4 regions of the Vibrio misgurnus genome follow, and region 4 is predicted to be linked to each of the others. Evidence: predicted binding sites of a transcription regulator. Region 4 holds the regulator's gene; each other region holds the start of a gene.
What was found. The regulator PurR, encoded in region 4, represses purine synthesis genes. The targets are predictions, from matches to a motif close to TNANGNAAACGTTTNCNTNA.

Region 1: purE (5-(carboxyamino)imidazole ribonucleotide mutase) is a predicted target of PurR. The motif match lies at 1,864-1,883, and genes of this name have one in related genera.
Region 2: glpX (class II fructose-bisphosphatase) is a predicted target of PurR. The motif match lies at 2,203-2,222, and genes of this name have one in related genera.
Region 3: guaB (IMP dehydrogenase) is a predicted target of PurR. The motif match lies at 2,844-2,863, and genes of this name have one in related genera.

The regions. Positions count from the first base shown of each region.
Region 1 covers NZ_CP113241.1:36,731-41,149, reverse strand. The annotation lists gene aroE (shikimate dehydrogenase) at 1-216, opposite strand, end outside; gene hemF (oxygen-dependent coproporphyrinogen oxidase) at 277-1,197, opposite strand; gene tsaC (L-threonylcarbamoyladenylate synthase type 1 TsaC) at 1,228-1,785, opposite strand; gene purE (5-(carboxyamino)imidazole ribonucleotide mutase) at 1,955-2,440, shown strand; gene OOK74_RS00170 (5-(carboxyamino)imidazole ribonucleotide synthase) at 2,444-3,577, shown strand; gene OOK74_RS00165 (DNA topoisomerase family protein) at 3,666-4,250, opposite strand; gene OOK74_RS00160 (DUF494 family protein) at 4,262-4,419, opposite strand, start outside.
Region 2 covers NZ_CP113241.1:2,287,947-2,292,365, forward strand. The annotation lists gene OOK74_RS10510 (bifunctional aspartate kinase/homoserine dehydrogenase II) at 1-421, shown strand, start outside; gene metF (methylenetetrahydrofolate reductase) at 696-1,598, shown strand; gene zapB (cell division protein ZapB) at 1,716-1,958, opposite strand; gene glpX (class II fructose-bisphosphatase) at 2,273-3,280, shown strand; gene pfkA (6-phosphofructokinase) at 3,372-4,334, opposite strand.
Region 3 covers NZ_CP113241.1:1,877,970-1,882,388, forward strand. The annotation lists gene guaA (glutamine-hydrolyzing GMP synthase) at 1-1,142, opposite strand, end outside; gene guaB (IMP dehydrogenase) at 1,280-2,743, opposite strand; gene xseA (exodeoxyribonuclease VII large subunit) at 2,951-4,291, shown strand; gene OOK74_RS08635 (zinc ribbon domain-containing protein) at 4,266-4,419, opposite strand, start outside.
Region 4 covers NZ_CP113241.1:1,405,848-1,410,266, reverse strand. The annotation lists gene OOK74_RS06610 (alpha/beta fold hydrolase) at 84-890, shown strand; gene OOK74_RS06605 (TfoX/Sxy family DNA transformation protein) at 1,044-1,631, opposite strand; cyclic di-GMP riboswitch class I at 1,746-1,831, opposite strand; gene purR (HTH-type transcriptional repressor PurR) at 1,990-3,000, opposite strand; gene elyC (envelope biogenesis factor ElyC) at 3,405-4,220, opposite strand; gene cmoM (tRNA uridine 5-oxyacetic acid(34) methyltransferase CmoM) at 4,337-4,419, shown strand, end outside.

The sequences.
Region 1 (4,419 bases), 1.1 Mb from region 4:
CGCCTGTTCCTTAAATGGCACGGTGACATTACACCCTCGCCCGCCTTGTGCAAAAAAGTGGCGAGCAGCCTCACTAAATCCATCCAGCGCGACACATTGAGCAGTATAAGTCATCGACTGCTGGGTTTGCCGAGCAAATAAAGTATGAATAAAGGGCGATTTACTGTGCTGGATGGGATTACCAAACACGACATACTGATCAATTTGAGAAGCCATATCCTTGCCTACGTCATCAATGGGTCACTGACATGACCCTATCATTGGAAACCTAACGCGTCACCAATCTCGCGCAACTAAAAACTCACTAAGCAGAGCTTCAGGCGTTCCGGCTTCGGGTTGATAACTATATTCCCAGCGCGCTAAAGGTGGCATTGACATCAAAATTGACTCAGTACGCCCACCCGTTTGTAAACCAAATAACGTACCGCGATCGAATACCAAGTTAAATTCAACGTAGCGACCACGACGATAAAGCTGAAATTGACGCTCGCGCTCACCAAACGGGGTGGCTTTACGCTGTTCAACGATAGGCAGATACGCCTCGGTATATCCAGCACCCACAGCTTGCAAATATTCAAAACAACGCTCAAACGGCCACTGATTGAGATCATCAAAAAATAACCCGCCAATGCCACGAGTTTCATTACGATGGGGCAGGTAAAAATAACGATCACACCACGCTTTATGCTCAGAGTAGACATCCGCTCCAAAAGGCGCGCAGAGATTTTTCGCCGTTTGATGCCAAGCTTGGCAATCCTCAAGTCTTGGATAGCAAGGAGTTAGATCAAAACCGCCGCCAAACCACCAAATCGGTGCTTCACCCTCTTTTTCGGCAATAAAAAAACGCACATTAGCATGGGAGGTGGGAACATGTGGATTATGCGGATGCATCACCAACGAGACTCCCATCGCTTCAAAGCGACGCCCAGCTAACTCTGGCCGGTGCGCAGTGGCAGAAGCGGGCATTTGCTCACCAAAGACGTGCGAAAAATTCACGCCACCTTGTTCAAAAACCGCACCATCACGCATCACCCTCGTGCGGCCGCCTCCCGCTAATTTTTCACCCGCCTCCCGCTGCCACTGATCTTCAATAAACCGCGCTTGACCATCCGCCGCCTCCAGTTGCTGACAAATACTATCTTGCAACTGCCGTAAAAAATGTTGTACCGCCTGTTTATCAATCGCCGGTTGAACAATAGTAGACTTCACTTTCTCTCCTGCGCAGGGTTATCCCTGTCTTAATACTTGTAGGCTGCGAGCATCACGAATTTCACTCGGTCCACTCCGGCCACTGGTTTTACCTTCCACCACCACACTGATGTGTTCCCCAAGCTGTGCGATGACTTGCTGTTGCGTCACACACGCTGGCTGACCACTCAGATTAGCGCTGGTTGAAGTTAAAGGTTTACCAAACGCGACACACAGTTGTTGCACCAGTGGATGAGCTGAAACCCGCACCGCCACAGTATCAAACTGACCACGAACCCAGCTTGGAGTGTAGCGACTGGCTGGCATCACCCAAGTTAAAGGCGCGGGCCAAGATGCCAAGACTTGCGCCAGTTGCTCAGCACTTAATTGGGTTTCATCAATATAGGGTTGCAGTTGCTGATAGTTAGCCGCAATTAAAATTACCCCTTTTTCTACAGGGCGCTGCTTAATCGCTAATAAACGTAGCATAGCCGTTTGATTATCCGGATCACACCCTAAACCAAACACACCTTCTGTCGGATAAGCGATCACGCCACCGCTGCGTAGCGCATCGACCGCTTGTTGCAGATTATCCACTTATTCAACTCCTCATCGCTCTATTCTGTTCAGTGTACGAATCGCAGAGCAATTGACCAGTATTTCCGAACAACCACAAAAAGCAAACGTTTGCTTGAGGTAAAAATCCTCGTATAATGCGCGGCAATCAGCGCTCGTCGCTCAATTTACAACACTGAAGGAGTTTGAGATGACCGTCGGTATTATCATGGGTTCTAAGTCAGACTGGCCAACCATGAAGCATGCAGCAGAGATGCTCGACCACTTAGGTGTGGCATATGAAACCAAAGTGGTTTCGGCACACCGTACTCCTCAACTACTGGCTGATTATGCCTCCAGCGCCAAACAGCGCGGCCTGCAAGTCATCATCGCTGGTGCTGGCGGTGCAGCTCACTTACCAGGGATGGCCGCGGCATTTACCTGCCTGCCGGTTTTAGGCGTACCAGTCCAGTCACGGGCACTGTCTGGACTCGATTCGTTATACTCGATTGTGCAAATGCCTAAAGGTATTGCGGTCGGCACGCTAGCGATTGGCGAAGCCGGTGCTGCCAATGCCGGATTACTCGCGGCACAAATTATCGGCGTGCATCAACCAGAAGTGATGAGCCGAGTTGAAGCGTTCCGCGCTCAGCAAACTCAATTGGTGTTGGATAACCCAGACCCTCGCGAGGAGTAACCGATGCGTGTGTTAGTGCTAGGCGCAGGTCAGCTCGCGCGAATGATGTCTTTGGCAGGAGCTCCGCTCAATATTACCACCATCGCTTTTGATGTTGGCTCAGAACAAATTGTCCATCCATTAACCCAACAGGTGCTGGGACATGGGTTGCAGCACGCGATTGAGCAAGTGGATGTGATCACCGCCGAGTTTGAGCATATTCCACATCCTATTCTTGATCTGTGTGCGAGTAGCGGAAAACTCTACCCAAGTGCGCAAGCCATCAAAATTGGTGGCGATCGCCGTCTAGAAAAAGCGTTATTGGATCGCGCTCAAGTAGCCAACGCAGACTATGCGATTATCCGCACTCAAGCGGATTTCGCACAAGCGGTAACTGACATCGGGCTGCCTATGGTGCTAAAAAGTGCCCTTGGCGGCTACGATGGTAAAGGCCAATGGCGCTTAAAGCACCATTCACAGATCGAAGAGATTTGGCAACAATTAGCACAATACTTAGCGGCCAACCCACAGCAAGCGATTGTTGCCGAACAGTTTGTCGCCTTTGATCGTGAAGTTTCACTAGTTGGTGCGCGTAACTTAGCCGGCGATATCGTGGTGTATCCCTTGGCAGAAAATGTGCACACTCAAGGCGTGCTCAGCCTATCGACTGCGATTGACGCACCAGAGCTACAAGCACAAGCGCACGCCATGTTTCAAGCTGTCGCCGAGCAACTCAACTATGTTGGTGTATTAGCGCTGGAGTTTTTCGACGTGCAGGGGCAACTGTTAGTTAACGAAATTGCGCCGCGGGTACATAACTCGGGCCACTGGACCCAACAGGGCGCAGAAACCTGTCAGTTTGAAAATCACTTACGCGCGGTGTGTGGTTTGCCACTAGGCAGTACCAAATTGGTCCGTGAAACCACGATGATCAACATTCTCGGCGAAGACCAATTGGCAAGCGCCGTGTTGGCTCTCGAAGGTTGTCATGTACATTGGTACGGCAAAGAGAAGCGTGCTGGACGCAAGATGGGTCACATCAATGTGACCGCCGATTACACCGGTGAGCTGCAGCGTAAACTATGCCAGCTAGCGGCGCTACTTGATGCAGAAGCCTTTCCAGCACTGCATCTGGCTGCTAATCAGATCGAGCATTAACCAGATCCGCTCTGGCGATCAAGCCGCGTTTAACGCGGCTTGATGGTTGATACGCTGAAAATGAGAATGGGGTTAGCCCTACGGTGAATCAAATCACCCCTGTAGCAACCGCTTGAATATGGCCACATTTGCGATTGGCACACTGAAAACGCATCCCCGCAGCGCTGTGCTTCTCAAGCATTACCGAAAAACCACACTGGGTACAGATTTGAGCCCGTGGTGTCCCATTGAGTGCAAATTTGCATTTAGGGTAACGATCACAAGCATAAAACCGTTTACCAAAGCGAGATTGGCGCTCAATCAGATGACCTTGAGCGCATTCAGGACAAGTGATGGCTAATACAGGCTCGCTTGGTTGATGGGGGCTGTCGGTCGACTCAATATGATGACACTGCGGATAGTCACTACAACCAATAAACATCCCATAACGACCTTGGCGTAGCACCAATTCATGGCCACATGCTGGGCAAGCCACGCCTAACGGTTTGAGAACTTGAGCATCATTGTGATGCAGCGACTGAATATAATCACACTCTGGGTAAGCGCTGCAGCCTAAAAAAGGCCCATGTTTACCGTGACGCAACTGCAAGGTTGCACCACATTGAGGACAAGGTGAGCTTGGTAGCGCCTGTTCGTGAGCCGTGAACAGTTGGGGGTCAATTTTACGCTTCATCTATCACCCGCTTAATGCAACACGCCTTGTTCTTGGCTATACAGCAACTCTTCCATCAAAGTATAAGCATTTTCATTGCCCGGAACGTTGAACAGCACCATTAAAATGATCCATTTGAGATCTTCTAGTTCAAACTCATCGGTTTCTAATCCCATCACACGATCAATTA
Region 2 (4,419 bases), 880 kb from region 4:
GGATGTGATGCGCAAACTGGTAATTCTCGCCCGTGAATCTGGCTTAGAAATTGAGCCGCACAGTGTCAAAGTTGAATCCTTAGTGCCAGAGGAGCTGCGCTCAGTGTCGCTGGATGAGTTTTTCGATCACGGCCAATTACTCAATCAACAGCTCGCAGAGCGCCTCGCCCGCGCCCAGAAACAGGGCCGAGTGCTGCGTTATGTCGCCAGATTGGAAAAAAATGGCAAAGCCAGCGTTAGCGTCGAAGCGCTTGAGCAAGATCACCCGTTAGCCAACTTGCTACCGTGCGACAATATTTTCGCGATTGAAAGTAAATGGTATCGCGATAATCCACTGGTGATCCGCGGCCCTGGCGCTGGGCGGGAAGTCACCGCAGGTGCGATTCAATCCGATCTCAATCTACTCGCCAGCTTGCTGTAGCCACATCTAAAGCTCGTCGCTTTGGCGAGCTTTAACTTTTAGCACTAGGTTTGGCCACTCGCTGCTGATGATGAAGCGCCGCTCGCATTCCACATCGCCCAACCAAACCTCGACCACTTAACCACCAACTTGAATCCCATTCAGCTACAACATGAATAATATTCATACTGGTAGCGTTGACATCCAGCCTCATTCACGACAAGCTACAGCCATATGGACGTCTAAACGTAAATTTGAATTCAGGCAGTGACAGGTTCGTCACAGGGAGTACAAGATGGGATACACACACGCCAGCCATATCGATGCCTTAAACCGGAACGTTGCCGAACTGTCCGATATCAATGTCTCATTTGAGTTTTTCCCCCCGAGTTCAGCACAAATGGAACAAACACTGTGGGATTCAGTACAGCGCCTAAAAACTCTCCAGCCCAAATTTGTCTCGGTCACTTATGGCGCGAATTCCGGCGAGCGGGATCGTACCCATTCGATCATCAAAGCCATCAAAGATCAAACCGGTTTAATTGCTGCTCCTCATCTCACCTGCATTGACGCGACACGCGATGAACTGATCCAAATTGCGGATGATTATTGGCATAACGGTATTCAAAATATTGTTGCTCTGCGCGGTGATATTCCAGCCAATGGTGGCCAGCCGGATATGTACGCCGCCGATCTGGTGGCGCTGCTCAAATCGCGCCACGATTTCGATATTTCAGTGGCCGCTTTTCCTGAAGTGCATCCTGAAGCAAAAAGTGCGCAGGCGGATCTACTCAATTTAAAACGCAAAGTAGATGCAGGAGCCAACCGCGCCATCACCCAATTTTTCTTTGATGTGGAAAGCTACTTGCGTTTTCGGGATCGCAGCGTTGCAGCGGGTATTGAGGTCGAAATTATCCCCGGTATTCTACCAGTATCTAATTTTAAGCAAGCAGCACGCTTTGCGGCACAAAACCACGTCAAAGTACCCAACTGGATGGTAAAACAATTTGCCGGATTGGAAGAGGATCCAGTCACTCGTCAGTTGGTTGGTGTGAGTCAAGCGATTGATATGATACGCGTACTATCGCGTGAAGGGGTGAAAGATTTCCATTTCTACACTTTAAACCGCGCCGAAATGACTTACGCGCTCTGCCACACTTTAGGGGTCAGACCGCCAGCGTCAAGCTGTGCCCAGTAATTAAAGTGGTAATCAGTAATTAAAGCTATACCCAGTCACTAAGCCGATGCTCCGTGACAAGATCGCATACGCCGACCCAGTGGTCGGCGTATGCGATTTTATGCGATAACGGCAGAGTTACTCTACGTCTTCCATTTTGCCAAGCAGGCTACGGATGCGCTCTTGCCACGCCGTATGCTCTTGCTCAACTTGCTGAGCACGCTGCTCTAACTCATCACGAATATCACGCAGTTGCTGAGCTTCCGTTTGGAGTTGTTGCTTGGCATCTTTCAGCTCTTCAACTTCCATTTGCAGCAGCGCAATCGTGTCGACTGCAGTTTGAATTTTTGCTTCGAGTTTTTCTAATACTTCAAAAGACATGGTGTTTTACCTTTGTTGATCCGGTTAAGGTGAAGTCAACTTCACTGATTGAGATCATTCTACTCAGCCCTGTGCTTAGAAACACCTCCTAAGTGGGATCTTTTTACTATTTGGTTAAAAAAAACGCGCAATTTGACCTTGGCTTAACTTAATCGCGTACTCACGCTCGGCTAGCTGCACGGACTTGAGCCTATGATGACTTTTTTAGTCGGTTTTTGATCAAAGGCAAAGGCTGACCACCGCAAAAAGCAAACGATTACTTTAGACTATGGTAGAATCCGGCGCAGATTTTCTCTCTTGAGTTTGGAGCAAGCATGAAACGCGATTTGGCAATGGCTTTTTCCCGCGTCACCGAAGGTGCCGCACTAGCAGGCTATAAATGGTTAGGACGTGGTGATAAAAACGCGGCCGATGGTGCAGCGGTAGAAGTGATGCGTATTTTGCTCAATCAAACCGAGATCAGCGGTGAAATCGTGATTGGTGAAGGCGAAATTGATGAAGCGCCGATGCTTTATATTGGTGAGCAAGTGGGAATTGGCGGTGATGCGGTGGATATCGCCGTCGATCCGATTGAAGGTACCCGCATGACCGCGATGGGGCAATCCAATGCACTGGCTGTCTTAGCCGCAGGCGAAAAAGGTAGCTTCCTCAAAGCGCCTGATATGTACATGGAAAAATTGGTGGTTGGCCCGGGCGCAAAAGGCTGCATTGATCTTAATTTGCCCCTGCAAGATAACCTGCACCAAGTTGCTCACGCGCTGAATAAACCGCTGAACGAATTGGTGGTGATTACCTTAGCCAAACCGCGCCATGATAATGTGATCGCCGAAATGCAGCAGATGGGCGTACGTGTATTTGCCGTGCCAGATGGCGATGTCGCGGCGTCGATCCTTACCTGTATGCCAGACAGTGAAGTAGACATGATGTACTGCATTGGTGGCGCTCCGGAAGGGGTGGTGTCAGCGGCGGTGATCCGCGCACTGGATGGCGACATGCAAGGCCGCTTACTGCCACGTCACCAAGTTAAAGGTGATACAGAAGATAACCGGATTTGGGGGGCACAAGAGCTTGAACGCTGCCAACAAATGGGCGTACAAGCAGGTAAAGTGCTAAAAATGGAAGATATGGCACGCAGCGATAACGTCATTTTCGCTGCAACTGGGATCACCAAAGGCGATCTGCTGGATGGCATCAGCCGCCAAGGCAACATTGCCACCACCGAAACCCTGTTGATCCGTGGTCGCTGCCGCACCATTCGTCGCATTCGCTCAACCCATTATCTGGAGCGTAAAGACCCACAAGTGCGCGACATCATTTTATAACGCCAAACAGGTGTAATAAACGCACATAAAAAAAGACCGCTCAGCGGTCTTTTTTATCTATCCATGGAGTTTGTTACTCAGCCAGTGCAGCTTAGAACAACTCTTCAGCGACTTTGAATAGATCGCTGCGTACTGGACGCTTCATGTTTTCAATCGCATCGATGATATCGTGATGTACCAGTTGCTCTTTTTGGATACCAACACAGCGGCCGCCGTGGCCTTCCATCAATAGATGCACTGCATAGTTACCCATGCGCGATGCCAATACACGGTCAAACGCGGTTGGTTTACCACCACGTTGGATATGACCCAGTACGGTAGCACGGGTTTCACGACCGGTCGCCGCTTCAATTTCTTTTGCCAGCTTGCCCGCATCCATCATCAGCTCAGTCAGGGCGATGATCGCATGCTTTTTACCTTTAGCGATACCATCTTGGATATTGCTGATCAACTGTTCCATGTTCAAGCCGGTCTCTGGAGTGATGATGTATTCACAGCCACCCGCGATTGCTGAAGTCAGTGTCAGATCACCACAGTGACGACCCATGATTTCAACAATAGAAATACGCTGATGTGAAGAAGAAGTATCACGCAGACGGTCAATCGCTTCAATTACAGTATCGAGCGCAGTCAGATAACCGATGGTGTAATCAGTACCTGCGATGTCGTTATCGATCGTGCCTGGCAGACCAATACATGGGAAACCCATTTCAGTCAGTTTCTTCGCACCCATGTAAGAGCCGTCACCACCGATCACCACTAACGCTTCAATGCCGTGTTTTTTCAGGTTTTCTATCGCTTTTTCACGCACTTCAACTTCACGAAATTGTGGGAAACGCGCCGAACCCAAGAAAGTACCACCACGGTTGATCACATCAGACACACTTGAGCGGTCTAATGGCTTAATACGATCTTCGTACAAACCCAGATAACCGTCGTAAATGCCATACACTTCTAGACCTGCGCCCAATGCGGTACGGACTACGCCACGAATAGCTGCGTTCATGCCAGGGGCATCGCCACCACTGGTCAACACACCGATTTTTTTAATCATGCTCACCCTCGAACTTTGCAAATCGAATATCAATTTCTACTCTGTTTGGCTGCTGGCAACCAAACCGAAAAATCCAAAAAAACTG
Region 3 (4,419 bases), 470 kb from region 4:
AGGCCAATTTTGCGCACTTCGTCTTTAAACAGTTCACGCAGTGGCTCAACCAGACCCATTTGCATATCATCTGGTAAACCGCCTACGTTGTGGTGCGATTTGATCACATGCGCTTTACCGGTTTTAGACGCAGCCGATTCGATCACATCTGGGTAGATAGTACCTTGTGCCAACCATTTAGCGTTGCTAAGTTTTTTCGACTGTTCATCAAACACTTCAACAAACACACGACCAATGGTTTTGCGTTTAGCTTCTGGCTCATCAATGCCTTCTAGTGCGCTTAAGAAACGCTCTTCGGCATCAACTTTGATGATGTTGAGACCAAATTTGTCACCAAACATATCCATCACTTGCTGGCCTTCATTTAAGCGCAGCAAACCGTTGTCAACAAATACGCAAGTTAGACGGTCACCAATCGCACGGTGTACCAACATCGCCACGACCGAAGAGTCAACACCACCAGACAGGCCAAGGATCACTTCATCGTTACCGACTTGCTGTTTAATCCGTGCCACAGCATCTTCAATGATCGATTCCGAAGTCCACAGACGCTCACAACCACATACGCCCAGCACAAAGTTTTCCAGCATCTGTAAACCCTGTTTGGTATGGGTCACTTCAGGGTGGAACTGCACGCCGTAGTATTTTTTCTCTTCATTGGCCATCGCAGCGTATGGGCAAGTATCGGTTTCGCCAATCTTGACGAAATCGGCCGGAATTTCGACCACTTTGTCACCGTGGCTCATCCAAACGTCTTGTGTCAGATCAAGACCTTTAAACAGCGCGGATTCGCCAGCAATTTTCACTTGAGCATAACCAAACTCACGCTCATCAGACGTTGCCACGCGGCCACCGAGCTGCTCAGCCATGGTCTGCATGCCGTAGCAAACACCAAACACTGGCACGCCACTGTCGAACACATATTGTGGGGCGCGTGGCGAATTGGCTTCGGTCACGCTTTCTGGGCCACCAGAAAGAATAATGCCATCTGGATTGAATTCGCGAATATCCGCCTCTTCGACATCCCAGCTCCACAGCTCACAGTACACACCAATTTCGCGCACGCGACGGGCTACCAGTTGAGTATATTGCGATCCAAAATCGAGGATCAGAATTCGTTGGTCATGAATATTCTTAGTCATTATTTAGCAGTCTTATCAGCCGAGAATTAAATACAGGTAACAGTTAAAAGCAGGTGAGTCATCATATCGAGTGATGAACGGAGGCGAGTCTACTCGCCTCACATTGACTCATCAAGCATTAAAGCAAACGTTTACGCTTAGCCCATACGGTAGTTTGGTGCTTCTTTGGTGATCTGTACATCGTGCACGTGAGACTCTTTCATACCCGCGCCAGAGATACGCACAAATTGTGCTTTAGTACGCAGATCTTCTACCGTCGCCGAGCCAGTTAGGCCCATACAAGAGCGTAAGCCACCCATTTGTTGATGGATGATCTCTTTGAGTAGACCTTTGTAAGCGATACGGCCTTCAATACCTTCTGGAACCAGCTTGTCTGCTGCATTATCGGTTTGGAAGTAACGATCTGAGGAACCTTTTGACATCGCACCCAGTGAGCCCATGCCACGGTAAGCTTTATAAGAGCGGCCTTGGAACAGGATCACTTCGCCCGGCGCTTCTTCAGTACCAGCAAACATTGAACCTACCATCACACAAGAAGCCCCCGCCGCAATCGCTTTGGAAATATCGCCCGAAAAGCGAATACCACCATCGGCAATCACAGGGATACCAAACTCTTGTGCCACGCCTGCTGCATCAGCAATCGCGGTCACTTGCGGTACACCCACACCGGTCACGATACGCGTAGTACAGATAGAGCCAGGACCAATCCCCACTTTTACAGCACTCACGCCGGCTTCGATCAATGCACGAGCACCTTCAGCCGTAGCTACGTTACCACCGATGATTTCAAGGTGTGGATAAGCGGCGCGAGTTTCGCGGATACGCTGTAAAACGCCTTCAGAGTGACCGTGTGAAGAGTCGATCAGCAGTACGTCAACGCCCGCTTCAACCAACGCTTTAACTCGCTCTTCATTACCCGGAGCCGCACCAACTGCCGCCCCCACACGCAGACGGCCTTGCTCATCTTTACATGCGTTAGGTTTGCTTTCCGCTTTATGGAAGTCTTTCGCCGTGATCATGCCTTTGAGTAAAAACTCATCATTGACCACCAGAATTTTCTCAACCCGCGCTTTGTGCATCTGTTCTTGCACTTCAGCACCGGTCGCACCCTCTTTAACGGTCGCCAGACGCTCTTTTGGCGTCATAACAGCAGCAACCGGTTTGGTTAGGTCAGTCACAAAACGGACATCACGCCCAGTAATGATCCCCACCAGTTCATTGTGTTCGGTCACGACAGGGAAACCAGCAAAACCATGGCGATGAGTCAGTTCCATCACATCGGCAATGGTTTGCTCTGGGCGCACTGTGACCGGATGTGTCACCACCCCCGCTTCAAAGATTTTTACTTGGTGAACTTGAGCCGCTTGCTGTTCAATCGACATATTCTTGTGAATAAAGCCAATGCCACCTTCTTGAGCCAGAGCGATCGCAAGACGTGCTTCCGTGACAGTATCCATCGACGCAGACACCATAGGAATGTTTAGCGCAATATTTTTGGTCAGCCGAGTGCGAAGATCAGCAGTATTAGGAAGAACGGTAGAATGAGCAGGAACGAGTAAAACGTCGTCAAAGGTTAGAGCTTCTTTTGCGATTCGTAGCATGTGCAATATCTCACAACAGGAGTGTTAAGAACGAAAACCCACTTTATCGTTTCGCGTAATAAAGGGATTTATATTTGATATTGCGGACGGATTATACGCCCGAGGCAATCGGTTGACTACACATTTATTCATTTTTTATTTGCATTTTACCCCTTGTTATGTATTATCTTGCGGCTAATTTCCATACCCACGTCTGGGAGATCAGCCTTGTCCTCTCCTGCTCGCAATCCAAGTATCTACACCGTTTCCCGTTTAAATGCTGAAGTCCGTTTGTTACTAGAAAATGAAATGGGCATCGTCTGGCTGATCGGGGAAATATCTAACTTCTCTGCCCCTGTTTCAGGCCACTGGTACCTCACCCTCAAAGACAGCCAAGCGCAAGTCAAATGTGCGATGTTTAAGGGCAATAACCGTCTGGTCAATTTCAAGCCACAAAATGGCCAGCAAGTGTTAGTCAAAGCGCGACTCTCTTTGTATGAACCGCGTGGCGATTACCAAATCATCCTTGAAAGCATGCAGCCAGAAGGCGACGGCCGTTTACAGCAGCAGTTTGAACAACTGAAGATGCAGCTGGCCGCAGAAGGGTTGTTTGCTCAAAGCCGTAAACAAGCATTACCAGAACATCCACGCTGTGTCGGGATCATCACCTCACGCACGGGCGCGGCACTGCACGATATTTTGCAAGTGCTCAAACGGCGTGATCCTCAGTTGCCGGTCGTCATTTATCCAACCTTAGTGCAAGGTGAAGAAGCCGCGCTACAGATTGCTCAAGCGATTGGTCGCGCCAACTCACGCGCCGAGTGTGATGTGTTGATTGTGGGCCGTGGTGGGGGCTCATTGGAAGATTTATGGTGTTTCAATCATGAAATCGTCGCGCGGACTATCGCAGCCAGTCAGATTCCAATCATCAGTGCGGTCGGGCATGAAGTAGATGTCACGATTGCCGATTTTGTCGCCGACATGCGTGCTCCAACCCCTTCTGCGGCAGCAGAACTGGTCAGCCGAGATCAACGCCATAAACAGCAGTTACTGGTGCAATGGCCTGCCAAATTAGCAAGTGCAATGCGTCACTATTTGGCTCAGCAACATACTCAGTTTACTCGCTTACATTACCAACTGGATAAACAGCATCCTCAAGCGCGCCTAGAGCGCCAACAGCAGCAATTAGATGAATTAAGCCTGCGGCTGACCCAAAAAATCCAGCGCCACTTGCATAGTCAGCAGCAGCGCTGTGATCATTTACGCCACAAGATCCAATTGCATTCACCACTGCAACTGATCCACCAGCAGCGTTTTGATCTCCTCCAACAGCAGCAGCGTATTACTCAGTCCACTCAGCAGCATAGGATCCAAGCGCGCCACCAATTAGCTTTACTCAGTGAGAAATTGGACGCGGTAAGCCCACTGGCCACCTTAGCCCGTGGTTATTCGGTGACTCGTCAACTCAGCGGTGAATTAGTACGCGAATGCGCACAAGTAAAAGCGGGTGACTACTTGGTCACCCAACTGCGAGATGGTGAAATCAGATCTGTGGTGAGTTCTGATTAACCGGTTGGAAGATAAAGCGAATTTTCGACTTCGATTTCAGCTCATTACACTGATTACAGAAATAATTGGCCGCACCACAAGCTTGTAGTTTTTGTAATTCACCCGCGCATTGTGGACAAAATCCCACC
Region 4 (4,419 bases):
CTGAGACAACAGTTTCTTACAACTCGCCTGATGCCCAGCTCGCAGATTATGCTAGTCTTGGCCTGCATTATAAAGAGGTGCCAATGACGACGATTGCCGAAAAAGTGCTATTTCATAAAACGTATCACCATCCTACCAGCCATGAGTGGGTGGTTTTTGTGCATGGCGCAGGGGGCAGCTCTGCGATCTGGTTTAAGCAAATCAAAGCTTATCGTCAGCATTTCAATTTATTGTTGATTGACTTGCGTGGGCACGGGAAATCGAATCCCTTACTGAAAGGCTGGATTGCCAATCGTTACACTTTCAAAAGTGTGACACTGGATGTATTGCGCGTGCTTGATCACCTGAAAATTCAGTCGGCGCATTTTGTTGGTATGTCGCTCGGTACCATCATAGTGCGTAATCTGGCTGAGCTTGCCACTCATCGTGTTAACTCGATGGTGCTGGGTGGGGCAGTCACGCGGCTCAATACTCGTTCACAAGTGCTGGTTAAGCTTGGGCATTGGAGCAAACATATCATCCCTTACATGTGGTTATATCGACTGTTTGCTTACGTTGTGATGCCACAGCGTAGCCAAAAAGAGTCACGTCATCTATTTATTCGTGAAGCGCAAAAACTGTGTCAAAAAGAGTTTAAACGTTGGTTCACTTTAACCGCTGAAGTTAATCCTTTGATGCGTTATTTCCGTGACCGTGAATTGCCAATCCCCACCTTATATCTGATGGGTGAGAAAGATTACATGTTCATTCATCCGGTTAAAGAGATGGTGGCGCTGCACACACAAAGTGAGCTGTACGAGATCCCCAATTGTGGGCATGTGTGTAATGTTGAGCAGCCGGAGCTGTTCAATCAGCATTCAATCGAGTTTATTCAGCGTCAGATCCGTTAAGCGCGGCATTTAGCCCTAGCTGATCACGATAACGGCGGCCGGTATACCGATGAGTGATTGAGCAATAAAAAACCCGCGCCATGATTGGCGCGGGTTGGGTATTTATGTCGCGAACTCTGTGCTTGACGCGGTGAGTGTTATCATCACACTAATCTAGAGATGGCTTAACAGCTCATCACGGCGCTGCTGTGGGATCACCGACCAGTGTTTACCTTCAATTGCGCCTTCTAAGGCCCACAGCAACTCTAAGCTCACCTCGGCAGTATGAGTACGCTGAATGGCTTTATAGGCAGCGACAGAGCCGTTGGATTGGAGAGAGGCGACCGTTTCAATGCCGGCTTTCTTGAGCATTCTTTCGGTCGCTAAACGCAGGTTAGGCAGATCTTTTAAACGGTCAGGTTTGGTTTGGGCTTGCGTTTCACGCTCTGCTTTAGCCACATCAAGCGCGGTATGAGCTTCAGTTAGAATTGAGGCTGGATCACTCCAGCAATTGTCAGGCAGAGCGTAATACTTGGTCACGACAGGGAAGCCACGTTTTTTGTAAACGTATGGGGCATAACCTTGTTGTTTGAATTTTTCAATCGAGGCTTCATCGGCACGGATGTGCAGCGTATCGTTGACCACAAGTGCAAACATTGTATCGTCGACAAAAATACCAAAGCCACCAAACATTGAACGAGATTTCACACGTCCTAGCTGCTCAAAGAGCCGCATTGAATCTTTTAATACTGGTTTATCCATGCTGTTAGTCTCGGAGTATTGTTACCTACGCCACCAAATCAGGCCCGAGAAAATTAGCAAAAACATGCAGCCAAGGTGTCAATAATCAGTCAACAGCCTGTATGCATTTTTGCCATCGGCAACCCCGCTACCTACCAAGTTGTTGGTTTAGGCCGGAGGCTTTGCGTCCCACTCTTTCAAATGGTTTGCCCTGTGCGTGACATTCTTCCTGATAAAAATCAGTCATTCTTAGCGCATTCTCACAGTTTAATGTTTCAATTATGAGAATACGCAGAACTAATCCTACTCTTTCTATATGAGGTTTGTCAGATTTATGTGACAAGCTTTCAAATATAGATGGTGTGAATTTTCAAGTAAGTTAGGATTTTGTCAAGTCTTTTACGGTATCCCGTTCGACAATTTCAGGATGCATTTCAAAAATTCGCCGTTCATGCTCTTTATCTTTAATCCGTTCCAGTAAGATTTCGAACGCATTTTTACCTACGCGGCGTTTCGGTTGGTGCACCGTGGTTAATGGCGGCGAGAAATACTCGGCCAATTCAATATTGTCGTAGCCAATCACCGACATATCTTCTGGCACGCGGATCCCTTTTTGCTGTAAGCGACTGATGAGACCTAACGCCATCGTGTCATTAAAGCAAAATACAGCACTGGGGCGTTTATCCATCGCGATGATCTTATCGGCCGCTAGCACCGCAGTATCACACTCAAAGTTGCCTTCTAAAATCCAATCTTGATTGATGGGTAAATTGGCCTCTGCCATTGCGCGGCGAAAACCTTGAATACGCTCTTGGCAGGCCGCCTTGATGAAATGACCACTTAAGCAAGCAATGTCGCGGTGTCCGTGCTCAATCAGATACTTGGTCGCCAGATAGCCACCTTCTTCTGAGTTATCAATGATCTTATCCGCATTGGAAGTTTCAGGCCCCCAGTCCATGATCACTTTCGGAATGTCTTTATGCACATCCAGCATGGCTTGTAGTTCTTGGGTGAGATCAGAGCACATCACCAAAATACCATCGACCCGCTTTTCGGCGAGCATCCGAATGTAATCTCGCTGTTTTTCATAAATGCCGCCAGTGTTACATAGGATCAAGGTATAACCTTGGCGGTAACAGTAGCTTTCCACCCCATCGATCACTTCAGAGAAGAAGAGATTGGTCGATTGAGTCACTAACATGCCGATCGTGCGTGTGGTATTACACTTTAAACTGCGTGCCACAGCACTTGGTGCGTAGTTAAGTTGTTGCACCGCTTCCATCACTTTTTCTTGGGTGGTTTCTGCCACAAAGCGAGTTTTGTTGATCACGTGGGAAACGGTGGTGGTTGACACACCAGCAAGGCGCGCCACATCTTTTATCGTAGCCATAGAGTGTTCCTATCGATGACTGCTGATGTCAGCGAATGTTATTGGTGAATTAAATCAGCAGGTAAGGCGAGATTGAGCAAGCTATGATACTTGGAGTGCGAGTCACCACACATAACGTATCTTGGGCGTAACAATCATGATGCCTAAAGTAATAAAATACAAAAACCGCCGAAAAACAGCGGTTTACAATCATATTGGTTTTATCATTTGCGGGTGAATTTTAGACTGCGCCGCCAGCAACTGCAATCAAATTCATTCATCAAACGGTAACTTATTTCTGAATTGATAGGTCTAGCAGTGATAGCTTATTGACCTTGTACCTTAAATCAATCCGCAATCGCAACAGGATAGCGAATGTGCACTATCGCTGTTGCGAGTCGAACAGACTAAGGCATAACCGGTGGTTAATCGGCCAGCGTGACATTGACCGGTTTCGTTTCAGGTGCAGGACTGGCATCACCCACCACGCTATCGCGTAGCGTTTGCCACAGTAGCCCTAAGCTTTCGTACCAAAATAGCTCAGTTTGTTCAAGATAGCGTGATTTTGGAATGTACTTGTCCCAAGGCTGAATAATATTCAGATGACCTAAGTAATTGGTCGGTGCCGCAATCGGGGTTAGACCTGCTGATTGAAATTCGCGCATGGCGCGTTTCATGTGGCTGGCCGATGTTACTAATACCATACGCTTTTGCTGCACAAATGCCGCTGCTTGGCGCGCTTCTTCCCAGGTATCTTTGGCGGTTTCCAGCAAAATAATATCGGATTTGGGTACGCCAAGCGCGAGGGCGACTCGCGCCATCATCCGCGCGTGGCTGACTTCACTGCCGCCGGCATAGCCGGAGAGAATTAATTTGGAACCTGGGTACATGCGGTAAATACGAATACCTTCACTTAAGCGCATTAATGCCGCGCGAGTGAGTTCCGAGGTCGGTGGTATATCATCATCCACAACATGACCATTGCCGAGCACCATTATGTAATCGAGCGAGCCTTCGACCGGTAAAAAGGCGGTGTAAGCGCGCTCAAGTGGCATTAATAAACGAGTGGCAACCGGTTGAAAGGAGACCAGAAACAATCCAGAGAGTGAGAATAAAACCACCAGACAGCCAGTTTTGCGTTTGGCAGTGAACATGATCAGCATCAAGCCGAGAAAACCAAGGATCAGCAGCGCTGGCAATGGCATCAACAGCGAAGAAAAAATTTTTTTCAGCTCAAACATAGTGAAAACAGTCCGAAAAAACAGCACTTGAATATAAAAAGAGTCGAAGCCTCTTTATTCCTGCTATTCCTGTGACAGAATAGCGGGCACGATGGATTATCATAACTCAAGCTACTGTGACTGAAGACCGTAATTTCGACAATATTGCCCACAAATTTGCAAAAAATATTTACGGCTCTGACAAAGGCGAGATCCGCCA